Regions from separate parts of the Bradyrhizobium sp. CCBAU 21365 genome, predicted to be linked through region 3. Evidence: riboswitches for the same ligand, from Rfam matches in the RefSeq annotation. Region 3 holds a riboswitch; each other region holds the start of a gene.
What was found. A riboswitch is a leader RNA that binds a small molecule or an ion and turns the genes downstream of it on or off. The one in region 3 is predicted to bind glycine.
Positions count from the first base shown of each region.

Region 1 (4,167 bases), 160 kb from region 3:
GAAATCGGTGGCGGCTTCGTTGATCGGCTTGAAGGGCGCGTTCATGGGTGATCCTCGGGGTGATCCTTTAGGCGGTGTGCGCGGCGTAGGCGGCCTCATCCATCAGGCCGCCGAGCTCGCCCTTGTCGGCAATCTTCATCTTGAAGAACCAGGCCTTGCCGCCTGCGTCCGAATTGACCAGCGCGGGCTCGGCGGCGAGCGCGTCGTTGACCTCGACCACCTCGCCGGTGATCGGCGCGTAGACGTCGGAGGCGGCCTTGACGGATTCGACGACCGCGGCGGCCTCGGCCTTCTTCAGGCTGCGGCCGACCTTGGGCAGTTCGACGAACACGACGTCGCCGAGCTGCGACTGCGCATAGTCGGTGATGCCGATCGTGGCGACGTCGCCCTCGATGCGGAGCCATTCGTGGTCGGACGTGTACAGCGTCGTCATGGGGATCGATCCTTTGGCGTTTAGCGTTTGTAGGTATTGGGGACGAAGGGCGTTGCCGCGACCTTCAGGGGCAGCCGCTGGCCTCGCACTTCGGCGAAAACGGTGGTGCCGGCCGTGGAAAGGGCGGTAGGCAGATAGCCCATCGCGACCGGCGCATTGAGGCTCGGGCCGAAGCCGCCCGAGGTCACCTTGCCGATCTGCTCGGTCGAGGCGGCATCGGCGAACAATGCCGCGCCTTCGCGCACCGGGGCGCGGCCGTCGGGCTTCAGGCCGACCCGCCGGCGCCCGGCGCCATCTGCGAATTGCGCGAGAATCTTGTCGGCGCCCGGGAAGCCGCCGGCGCGGGCGCCGCCGCTGCGGCGAACCTTCTGCACCGACCATTCCAGCGCGCCTTCGACCGGCGTCGTCGTGGTGTCGATGTCATGGCCATAGAGGCACAGCCCGGCTTCGAGCCGCAGGCTGTCGCGCGCGCCGAGGCCGATCGGCAACACGTCGGGATTGTCGAGCAGCGCGGTGACCAGGGCTTCCGCCTTGTCCGCGGGCACCGAGATCTCGAAGCCGTCCTCGCCGGTATAGCCGGAGCGCGAGACGAAGCAGTCGATGTCGGCGACGCGGCGCGGACCGGCGTCCATGAATTTCATCGAACTGACATCTGGACAAAGTTTCGCCAGCGCCGATTCGGCTTTCGGCCCCTGCAGCGCGATCAGCGCGCGGTCGGCCAGCGCCACGATCTCGCAGCTATCGGAGAGATGCGCGCGCAGATGCGCCTCGTCCTCTTCCTTGCAGGCGGCGTTGACCACCAGGAACAGGTGATCGCCGAAATTCGCCACCATCAGGTCGTCGAGCAGGCCGCCCTCGTTGTTGGTGAACTGAGCGTAGCGCTGCCGTCCCGGCGCGATGCCAACGATGTCCTGCGGCACCAGTTTCTCCAGCGCGAGCGCCGCGTCGGCGACCTTGCCGGATTTGGCCTTCAGCACCAGCTGGCCCATGTGCGACACGTCGAACAGGCCGGCTTCCTTGCGGGTGTGCAGATGCTCCTTCAACACGCCGGCCGCATATTGCACCGGCATGTCGTAGCCGGCGAACGGCACCATCTTGGCGCCGCGCGCAAGGTGCAGCGCGTGCAGCGGGGTCTGTTTCAGCGGGGAAGTTTCGCTTGCAAGCATCACAGGGCCCTCGCGGTTCCCGTCGGGGACCTATTTCCCCTTGAGAAACCTGCAGAAAGCCCCATCTGTCGCTGTGCCTGAGAGTATTATCCCGTCGGCGGACGCATCGGGGCGAACCCCAGCGTCTCTTTCCAGATGTCAGACGTCACGCGGTCCTTTTGCCTGAGAGTTTCCGGGGCGGTTGCTCCTTCGGCGCCGGCGGTAAGGCCGGTCTCTCCCGACGTGACTAGGTATAGGTAGGTAGAAAACACGGCGCCACCAAGACTGTCAACGCAGCTGCAGCAACTATCCAATGGGCTTTGTGCTGCCGCGGCAAGCCCATGATCCGCCTGCACAGTTTCTGGACACCGCAGCTGGCAATGTCTAAAAGCGTTCGGCCGGAAAATGACGCCTTTTTGCGGCTGGCCGGCCCCTTTTTCCGATTGGATGAACATGAGCAGCGTCAACGACATCAGGTCGACATTTCTGAACTTCTTCAAGGAGAACGGGCACGAGATCGTGGCCTCGTCGCCGCTGGTTCCGCGCAACGACCCGACCTTGATGTTCACCAATGCCGGCATGGTGCAGTTCAAGAACGTCTTCACCGGCGTCGAGAAGCGCTCCTATCAGCGCGCCACGACGTCGCAGAAGTGCGTGCGCGCCGGCGGCAAGCATAACGACCTCGACAATGTCGGCTACACCGCGCGCCATCTCACCTTCTTCGAGATGCTCGGCAACTTCTCGTTCGGCGATTACTTCAAGGAGCGCGCGATCGAGCTCGCCTGGAATCTAATCACCAAGGATTTCGGGCTGAAGAAGGACAAGCTGCTGGTCACCGTCTACCACACCGACGACGAGGCGGCCGGCTACTGGAAGAAGATCGCGGGCTTCTCGGACGACCGCATCATCCGCATCCCGACCTCGGACAATTTCTGGGCGATGGGCGACACCGGCCCGTGCGGTCCGTGCTCCGAGATCTTCATCGACCGTGGCGAGCACATCTGGGGCGGCCCTCCGGGCAGCCCGGAGGAGGATGGCGATCGCTTCCTCGAATTCTGGAACCTCGTGTTCATGCAGTACGAGCAGGTGACGAAGGAGGAGCGCGTGGCGCTGCCGCGTCCCTCGATCGACACCGGCATGGGGCTGGAGCGCATGGCCTGCATCCTGCAGGGCGTCGAGAGCGTGTTCGAGACCGATCTGTTCCGTAACCTGATCGATGCGGCGGCGTCGGCCCTCGGCCACGGGCCGAGCGAGCAGAACCTGGCCTCGTACCGCGTGATTGCGGATCATCTGCGCTCGTCGGCGTTCCTGATCACCGACGGCGTGCTGCCGTCGAACGAGGGCCGCGGCTACGTGCTGCGCCGGATCATGCGCCGTGCGATGCGCCATGCGCAGCTCTTGGGCGCGAGCGAGCCGCTGATGCATCGCCTGGTCTGGGCGCTGGTCCGCGAGATGGGCCAGGCCTATCCGGATCTGGTCCGCGCCGAGAAGCTGATCGAGGAGACGCTGCGGCTGGAGGAGACGCGCTTCCGCAAGACGCTGGCGCGCGGCCTGTCGATCCTCGACGAGAAGAGCGCCGGCCTCAAGAAGGGCGACATGTTCGACGGCGACACCGCGTTCACGCTGTACGACACCTACGGCTTCCCGCTCGATCTGACGCAGGACGCGCTGAAGTCGCGCGGCATCAGCGTCGACCAGGCGTCGTTCACCGACGCGATGGAGCGGCAGCGCGTGAAGGCGCGCGCCTCCTGGGCAGGTTCGGGCGAGGCGGCGAGCGAGGCGATCTGGTTCCCGCTGCGCGAGAAGCTCGGCGCGACCGAATTCCTCGGCTACGAGACCGAGAGCGCGGAAGGCGCGGTGACGGCGCTGATCAAGGACGGCGCCGAGGTCGAGAGCCTGAACGCCGGCGAGAGCGGCGCGATCGTGCTGAACCAGACCCCGTTCTACGGCGAGTCCGGCGGCCAGGTCGGCGATACCGGCGTGCTGACCGGCGAGGGCGTCAAGTTCCGCGTCTCCGACACGCAGAAGAAGGCCGGCGATCTGTTCGTGCATCTTGGCACGGTGGAGCAGGGCACGCTCGGCGTCGGCACCGCACTGCAGCTCGAGGTCGATCACAGCAGGCGCTCATCGATCCGCGCCAACCATTCGGCGACGCATCTGTTGCACGAGGCGCTGCGCCAGGTCCTCGGCGATCACATCGCCCAGCGCGGCTCGCTGGTCACGCCGGACCGGCTGCGCTTCGACTTCGTGCATCCGAAGCAGATCACACCGGAAGAACTAGCCCGGATCGAGGACATCGCCAACGATGTCGTGCTGGAGAATGACGAGGTCACGACCCGGGTCATGGGCGTCGACGATGCCCGTGAGGCCGGCGCCCGCGCGCTGTTCGGCGAGAAGTACGGCGATGAGGTTCGCGTCGTGTCGATGGGCAAGGGTGCCCGCGATCACGGCCAGAACGCGCTTGGCTGGTCGGTCGAGCTCTGCGGCGGCACCCATGTCCGCCGCACCGGCGACATCGGCATGATCTCGGTGACCAGCGAGGGCGCGGTCGCGTCCGGCGTGCGCCGCATCGAGGCGCTGACCGGACAT
Region 1 is NZ_CP030036.1:6,117,496-6,121,662, reverse strand. It holds gene gcvP (aminomethyl-transferring glycine dehydrogenase) at 1-45, opposite strand, end outside; gene gcvH (glycine cleavage system protein GcvH) at 68-433, opposite strand; gene gcvT (glycine cleavage system aminomethyltransferase GcvT) at 454-1,599, opposite strand; glycine riboswitch at 1,741-1,829, opposite strand; gene alaS (alanine--tRNA ligase) at 2,032-4,167, shown strand, end outside.
Region 1: another riboswitch for glycine. It lies ahead of gcvT (glycine cleavage system aminomethyltransferase GcvT); the one in region 3 lies ahead of XI02_RS28030 (D-amino acid dehydrogenase).

Region 2 (4,167 bases), 1.4 Mb from region 3:
AGGCACCATTGTCCCGCAAGGTGGTCTCGCATCAATCAGTAGCGGGAGTACGTTTACCCCAATCGTATCGACCGGATGCGTCGAGCTCCTGGTGGATCTCCGGCCGCCGCCCGAGCTGTCGCCCTCGCAGGTGCATCGTGACCTTCGTAACTGTCTTGATGAAATTACGCGTGACCACCCGGATATCTCGACTGATCTTGAGCTCGTCCTAGCAATGCCCGGCGCGGCAACGCCAAAGGAAAATTGGATCGTTCAATCCATGATCCGAGCTTGGGAAACGATCGAACAGCAGCCTCATCAAGATCCACAAAATTTCAGTGGCTACACCGACGCCTCCGCAATCCGCCAATGGGGTATCCCCACTGCACGGCTCGGTGTACCACCTCGCGCGCGAACGGCAAATCCACAAGACACGATGCCAATGAACCGATTCCACGTCGACGACGCCCAACGTCTCATCAATGTCATTATTAGATCAGCAATCGACACGTGCTCGCGCAGCTTTGAGGAGACCTGCCAATGACGATGCAGATAACTCCCCTGGAGTCCGCAGAGACCAGCAGATACGTGTCGATCGACGGTCGCCGCGTGCACTACAATGCGCTCGAACATGCTGGATCGGCGAACACTCCGGTTATCTTTACTCACGGCGGCGGCCCCGGGGCCACAAGCTGGAACAATTTCTTGTACAACGCCCGTGAGTTTTCAGGTCGATACAACTGCTATTTTTACGATCTGCCTGGCTTTGGTGCGTCAGAATCTGTCCCGATCAGCGGGCCAGTTCATTCATGGTACGCCGAGCAGTTTCTCAAATTCATGGACGCCCTCAAGATAGATCGCGCCCATCTAGTTAACCAATCGTACGGCGGAGCAATGGCAATAAAAGTGGCGGCCTCCGCGCCGACGCGGGTTGACCATTTGGTCATTACTGGATCTCGGCCCATTATTGGAGGGCTAACCGCTCCAGCTTCTGCCCTTAGAGGCAAGAAGGCTCTCCAGCGCTATTATGCCGCTGCCGAAGGACCGACGATGGACCAAATGCGTTCACTCCTGGCGGATCTCGAATTTTACGATCCGGATAGGATCACCGACCTAAACGTGAAGTTGCGGTTTGAGATGAGTATTACGCCCAACGTTCGAGAATTCATTTCCCAGCCGACCAAGCGAGGCCAGCCAGAGAGCCTCTTTGAGGATTTCCGAAAAGTGACGGCTCGCACTCTCATCGTCCACGGTCTTCACGACGCCTTCGGCGGTGTTGACGTTCCGCTCACGATGGTAAACCAGTTCGCCGACGCGAGATTGCATTTAGTAGGGCATGCAGGGCACCACGTGCAAACGGAGTGCCCTGCCGAGTACAATGCGGTAGTTCTCGGCTTTTTGTCCTAACGAACAGCCCAGACGACTACGGCAATATCAAGAATCAAGATCGTTTCAGGGCGGCCTCAACAGTCTCCGCAACAATGCCAGCCGTTGCTGCGGAGAGCGTCCAACCCAAATGACCGTGACCAGTATTGTAGAAGACGCGTGGTCGATGCCCTGCGCCGACACGCGGCAGCATACTTGGCGTCATCGGTCGGAGACCTGACCAGGGGACCACTTCGGCTGTTGAAACTTCAGGAAATAACTTACGCGTCCAGTCAACAAGGGGGCGTACGCGATCGGCCCTGATATCACGGTTAAAGCCATTGAATTCGGCTGTACCCGCCACCCGAAATCGATCAACGCCCAATCGGCTCGTTACAATCTTCGCATCGTCATCTAGCAGACTCACCCAGGGAGCTGCGTTCTGGCTCTGTTGGTCATCCAAATTCACCGTGATCGAATATCCCTTCACGGGATAGATATTGATGCGATCACCCATGCTTGAGGCAATCTTCCTGCTCATCACACCAGCACAAACGACAACTGCATCCGCGTTGATCCTTTCGACTTCCCCGTGCACATTCAGCCAACTCAGGTCGATGCCGGTCGCCGATGTCGCGATTTTTTGCACGGACGATTCATAAAAGAAGCGAGCTCCACGTCGCACGCAAACCATCGCAAGCGCACGTGTGAATTTGTGTATATCGCCGGTTGCATCCGATGGGGTAAAAAAACCACCATAAATGTTGCCGCGGACCGCCGGCTCAATATCGCTGATCTCCTCGACCGTGACGGCACGCCGATCCAATCCTCCTGCGGTGAGTAGTTTGTTCACTTTTCTCGCATGCTCGAAGCTCTTGCGGCTCCAATAGAGGTGCAGAATACCCTTCTTCTCCAAATCAAACGACAATCCCTCTCGTTCGGCGATAGCGAACAGTGCACGCCGGGCTTCCAAAGCCAACTGTACGGTGGAGATTGTGTTGCGCCGGTAGTAGGGAATTTGAGCAATAAACTCTGCAAGCCAAGACATTTTGTGCCAACTCGGCTTGAGATTGAGCAGAAGAGGCGCATCCTTTCGTAGGATCCATTTCATCCCCTTTATTAGGGTCGATTGATGGTTCCATACCTCTGCGTTGCTCACCGAAAGCTGCCCGCCGTTTGCAAACGAAGTCTCCATGCCGGCGTATCGCTCTCGCTCAAAGATCGTGACTGCGTACCCCTTCTCCAAAAGTGAATAGGCCGTTGTAACGCCGGTTATGCCCGCGCCTATGACTAGAACATGTGCCATTTGTTTCAGCTCGCAACTTGGTTGAATGGATCGGAACAGCCGATCATGTGACCCCATCTGTTGCGGTACCTGAGAGTTTCGCCGCGCCAATTTGCGCACAGCTGGCCCCTTCGGTGGACGCTTTGAGCGCCTCTCTCCAGATCGTCGAGCCTGGCGGTCCGGTTTGCCTGAGAGTTTCCGGGGTGGTTGCTCCGTCGGCGCCGACACTCAATGAGTTATCGGACTCTCCCGCAAGGCCTTTGGATGACGTGTCTAAGTTCGCACAACTCTACCCGCGGCGCACCGAACTTAACGCGGCTGTTCGCACTTCGAACGTCGCGGGCATGCGCATGGACTCCGCTAAGGTTGGCCTTAATTTCCGTGATCGCTTAATCGCAAAACCCAGACAGAAAGTAGCTTGCAATGATCTTGAATGGTGACGTCGCGCTGAACGCATCACGACAAGCGATTTGGAAAATGCTTCTCGATCCGAATGTCCTTAAGGCCTGCATTCCCGGTTGTGAGGAATTGGTGAAGCTCGATGACTGCAATTTTGAAGCGACTGCGAAAGTCAAAGTTGGTCCGGTTGCAGCGCGATTCAAAGGCAAAGTTACTTTGGAAGATCTGGACGAGCCGAACGGATGCAAGATTGTAGGCCGAGGAGAAGGGGGCATCGCGGGTTTCGCGAAAGGTAGCGCGACAGTAACGTTAGCGGACATAGATAGCGGTACACTATTGACCTATCACGTCGATGCGCAGATCGGCGGCAAGCTTGCTCAACTCGGACAACGACTTATTTCCAGCGCTGCTAAAACAATAGCTGATGCATTCTTTGCAAAGCTCGCAGCTCTTTCTCAGCTGGAGGTTCACTAGCAGGCCGCTCGGATTGTTAACGACGGAGGCGGCCATCTAACGATGTTCGGTGTTAGAACAGCGTCGAATGTCTTCTGGAATACTGCTTCCGATCGCTCTCTACTAAAGCCTACGGCTCGCGTCGAGCCATTGGTTTGGGAGAGTAGTTTGGCTCAGTTCAATGTCCGCAGTTTGACTCCTCATGATCGTTACAATTTAATAACTGGTACAGTTGGCCCGCGCCCCATTGCATTGATCACGACCATCAATGAATCTGGAGGCGTAAACGCGGCCCCCTTCAGCTTCTTTAACGTACTTGGTGCCGACCCACCGATCGTCGCGTTCACGCCCGGCTTTTATTACACTATGCCACCACGGTTGAAGGATACCGGCGTCAACGTGCTCGCTAACAACGAGTTCGTCGTGAATATGGTGACGGAGGAGCTGACGACGGCGATGAACATCGCCGGCGCCGACTTTCCTGAGATGCATAGCGAGATAGAAGCGATGGGAGTTACGCTTTCAACCTCGCGGCAGATTAAGCCCCCCAGGATTTTGGAATCGCCAGTGAACTTAGAGTGCGTCTTGGTTCGAACGGTCGAAATCGGCCAAAACCAGGTACTGTTTGGTGAAGTCATCGAAATTCATATCAGGGATGACCTGATCGATCCCAAGCGAATGCACGT
Region 2 is NZ_CP030036.1:7,336,169-7,340,335, forward strand. It holds gene XI02_RS34435 (M20 family metallopeptidase) at 1-523, shown strand, start outside; gene XI02_RS34440 (alpha/beta fold hydrolase) at 520-1,386, shown strand; gene XI02_RS34445 (D-amino acid dehydrogenase) at 1,421-2,650, opposite strand; glycine riboswitch at 2,795-2,891, opposite strand; gene XI02_RS34450 (CoxG family protein) at 3,053-3,502, shown strand; gene XI02_RS34455 (flavin reductase family protein) at 3,650-4,167, shown strand, end outside.
Region 2: another riboswitch for glycine. It lies ahead of XI02_RS34445 (D-amino acid dehydrogenase); the one in region 3 lies ahead of XI02_RS28030 (D-amino acid dehydrogenase).

Region 3 (4,167 bases):
CCGATCACCGTGATGACCGGCACGGCCGCGTTGCGCAGCGCGTGGCGCAGCAGCACGCCGGTCTCGCCGATGCCCTTGGCCCGCGCGGTGCGCACGTAATCCTCTCCGAGCACGTCGAGCATCGAGGCCCGCGTCATGCGCGCGATCAGCGCGACGTAGATGAAGGAGAGGGTGCAGGTCGGCAGGATGATGCGCTCGAAGAACGGGCCGAAGCCGGCCGAGATGCTCTTGAAGCCCTGTACTGGAACCCAGCGCAGATCGATCGCAAAGATCTGGATCAGCACATAGCCGATCACGAATACCGGCACCGAGAAGCCGAGCACCGACAGTCCCATCACGAAGCGGTCGATCCAGGTGCCGTGTTTCCACGCCGCGATCACGCCGAGCGGCACCGCCACCAGGATCGAGAGGATGATGGTGGCCAGCGCGACCGAGATCGACGGCTCGAGACGCGGGCCGATCATCTCGAGGATCGGCTTGTTCGAGATCAGGGAGACGCCGAGGTCGCCGTGCAGCAACTTGGCGACCCAGGTATAGAACTGGATGTAGATCGGCTCGTTCAGACCAAGCGAGGTCCTGATACGTTCGAGCTGTTCGGGCGTCGCGTTGTCGCCGGCGAGGATGGCGGCCGGGTCGCCCGGCGTCAGCCGCAGCAACAGGAACACGAACAGAGCCACCACGCCCATCACGGGAATGGCGGCGAGGATGCGGCGAAGCAGATATCCGAGCAAATTTGATCCGTTGGGTTGTGGTCGATGAAGTCCCCGGCGGGACCGTTGCACACCAGACCGTAGCACAGATGGTAGCAGACTCACGGTAGAACTTGAGCAAGTCCCATGCCATCGGTGCTGCGGATTTTGCGGTGCAGCTAATCAGTCCTGTGGGCCGCGATTATTCCTCCGGTGAAGTTCGAAGCAGTCCACTGGAAGGTGGATTGATTTCAGTTTTGCGCGCGTTGGCAGGCACGTCGAGCCCGGCACCGAACGACGGCGCCATCGGCGGCGTGTCGAGGTCGCGCCAATCGTCGATAGCCTGGGCCACCATCTGCGCCGTCGCCGCCGACAGCGTCCAGCCGAGATGACCGTGGCCCGTGTTGTAGAACACGCCCGGAATCCGTCCGGCGCGAACCACCGGCATCATGTTCGGCATCATCGGGCGCAGGCCCGCCCAGGGCACGACTTTCGACGTATCGATCTTTGGGAAATGATGCCGCACCCAGTCCACCAGCGGTTGAATGCGGTCGGCGCGAATGTCGCGGTTGAAGCCGTTGAACTCGGCGGTGCCGGCGACGCGGAAGCGGTCGGCGCCGAGCCGGCTGGTGACGATCTTCGCAGCTTCATCGAGCAGGCTGACTGTTGGGGCCGCGTTCCGGCTTTGCGGCGCATCGAGCTGCACCGTGATCGAATAGCCCTTCACCGGATAGACATTGACGCGGTCGTTGAGCAGGCTGGCGAAGTGGCGGCTCGCCACGCCTGCGCAAATCACGATCCCGTCCGCTTGCAATTGATGCCGCGTCGCGACCGCAGCTTCATGTGAAGCAGCTTCGTTCCAGCCGATGCGGAAGCCGTCATCGCCGCGTGCGATCGTGTCGACGTCGGCTTCATGGACGAAGCTCGCGCCACGGCGGACGCAGGCGTCGGCGAGGCCGCGGGTGAACTTGTGGATATCGCCGGTTGCGTCCGACGGCGTGAAGAAGCCGCCATAGCAGGCCGTCTGCAGCGCGGGTTCGATGACGCGGATTTCGTCCGATGTCACCGGCCGGCGGTCGAGCCCGCCCTGCTGCAGCAGCGTGTTGACCTTGAGGCCCGCCTCGAACCCGGCCTTGTCGTGATAGACGTGCAGGATGCCGCGGCGTTCGAGATCGAAGGCGATGTTCTCGCGCTGTGCGATCGAGAACAGGTGCTTGCGCGCTTCGATTGCGAGCCGCGTGGTCTCGATGGTGTTGCTGCGATAGCGGGTGATGTGGCCTACGAACTCGCCGATCCAGGAGTATTTGTGCCAGCTCGGCTTCGGGTTCATCAGCAGCGGCGCGTCGCTTCTGAGCATCCAGCGCAGACCCTTGAGGATGGTCGCAGCACTGTTCCAGACCTCGGCATTGCTGGCGGAAAGCTGTCCGCCATTGGCGAACGAGGTTTCCATCGCGGCGTAGCGATGCCTGTCGAGGACAGTCACCTTGTAGCCGCGTTCAAGCAGGGCATAGGCCGTCGTTACGCCGGTGATGCCGGCGCCGATAATCGCGATATGTGGCATGATGGTCTTCAGGCTCCCGTGGGTTAGAGTCGCCGAACCACCGGTGAAACCGGCATTCGGCGCCCCATCTGTCACGGTACCTGAGAGCTTGATCCGCATCGGGCCGGGGCCGGAAGCGAACTATCCCCTTCGGTGGACGTCACGGCCCTTGATGTGCGGCCATGTTCGTCTCTCTCCAGATCGTCCTGACGATACAGTCCTTTTGCCTGAGAGTTTCCGGGGCGGTTGCTCCGTCGGCGCCGAAGGCAACAACACGAATGTTGTCGCTTCGATCTCTCCCGCATCGTCGCGTTGGACGGCCGGACCGTAGGCGAAGCCTTAAAAATGGACAAGGCTAAATTTCGATCCGGCAGTGCCAACGTGTTGTGCAGTGCAGTCGATGTCAGTCCAGCGTCGCCAGCAGTGCCGCCATCAGGCGGCCGCGTTCGGCGAGGCTGTCGACCTCGATGTGCTCGTTGAGCGTATGTGCATCGGCGCCGCGAACGCCGAGGCCGTCGAGCGTGGGGATGCCCATCGCGCCGGTGAAGTTGCCGTCCGAGCCGCCGCCGGCGCTGCCGTGCGGCAGATCGAGACCCATCGCTGCCGCAAGGCCTTTTGCCTTTTCATAGAGCGCCATGGTGCCCGCATCGGGCTCCCACACCGGGCGCGTGACGCCGCGCGTCACCTTGAAGGTCACGTCGTTGGCGGTGCCCGACAATGCCAGCATGCGCTCGACGCCACGGTCGAGATCGGCCTGGCGCTTGGCCATGCTGAGCGCTTCGCCGGTGCAGGTCGTCGCGACGCAATTGACCCACTGGCCGCCATGCACGATGCCGACCGAGAAGGTGCAGTCCTCGGTGGTCATGCCGTCGATGGCGATGATCTGCCGCGCCATCTCGCGGATCGCGGAGCGGCCGGAAGACAGCGTTGCGCCGGCATGGCTGGGCTTGCCGGTGGCTTCCAGATTGAAGCGCGCGATCGCATAGCGGCCGGTGACGACGCCGTTGTTCGGACGGCCGGGCTCCGGCACCAGCACGTACTTGTTGCGCGCGGCTTCCGCCTCGATGATGTCACGCGTCGACGGCGTGCCGACCTCTTCGTCGGGGGTGAACAGCACGGTGATCGGCAGCGGAGTCGTAAAGGAGGCGCGCGCCAATTGCCTGATCGCCTCGATCGACAGGTAGTTGCCGCCCTTCATGTCGAAGATGCCCGGCCCGAAGCACTTGTTGCCTTCGCGCCGCCACTTCAGCTTCTCGATGGTGCCGACGGGGTGAACGGTGTCCAGATGGCCGGCGATCAGGATGCCGGGCTGGCCTTGTTTCGGATGGGGGAAACGGGCGCGGACGCAGCCCGCGAAGCCCTGGCGTCCGGCGATGCGCTCGATCGTCGCACCCATGATCGCCATCTCGCGGGCGGCGAGATCGAGCATGCGTTCGACCGCGGCGGCGTCCCAGGTCGGGCTTTCGCATTCCACCCAGCTGCGCAGGCCCTGCAGCATCGTTTCGGAATCAAAGGGGAGATTGGCGGGGTTCATCGTTGTTCTCTCTTGTTGTTCTGACGGCGCCGGCATCGCGCGCGCGTTACGAAAATCTCAGCCGACGATTTTGTAAAGCCAAAATCTGGCGCGCGGCCTCATTCGTTTGTGTACGTCCGATGCGACCTGAAACCGATTGACGCGCTTGGCGCTTGGTGCAAGTCTCGATTTCACAAGCCATACAGCATGTTAGTTCGCCTAAATAACGAACCACATGCATAACGAATAAGCCGGCTTTGACCAGTTACACGTCAGGAGAGATTGCATGTTCCCTATCTCGCGTTGGAAACACCGCACGCTAGCGGCCGCGTTGACGGCGCTCGCGCTGTCGTTCGCGCCGCAGGAATTGTCATTCGCGCCGCCGGCGATGGCCGCGGGCAAGACCATCACCGCGGTGATGCACT
Region 3 is NZ_CP030036.1:5,955,473-5,959,639, reverse strand. It holds gene XI02_RS28035 (ABC transporter permease) at 1-731, opposite strand, end outside; gene XI02_RS28030 (D-amino acid dehydrogenase) at 892-2,250, opposite strand; glycine riboswitch at 2,317-2,431, opposite strand; glycine riboswitch at 2,435-2,541, opposite strand; gene XI02_RS28025 (M20/M25/M40 family metallo-hydrolase) at 2,633-3,763, opposite strand; gene XI02_RS28020 (ABC transporter substrate-binding protein) at 4,029-4,167, shown strand, end outside.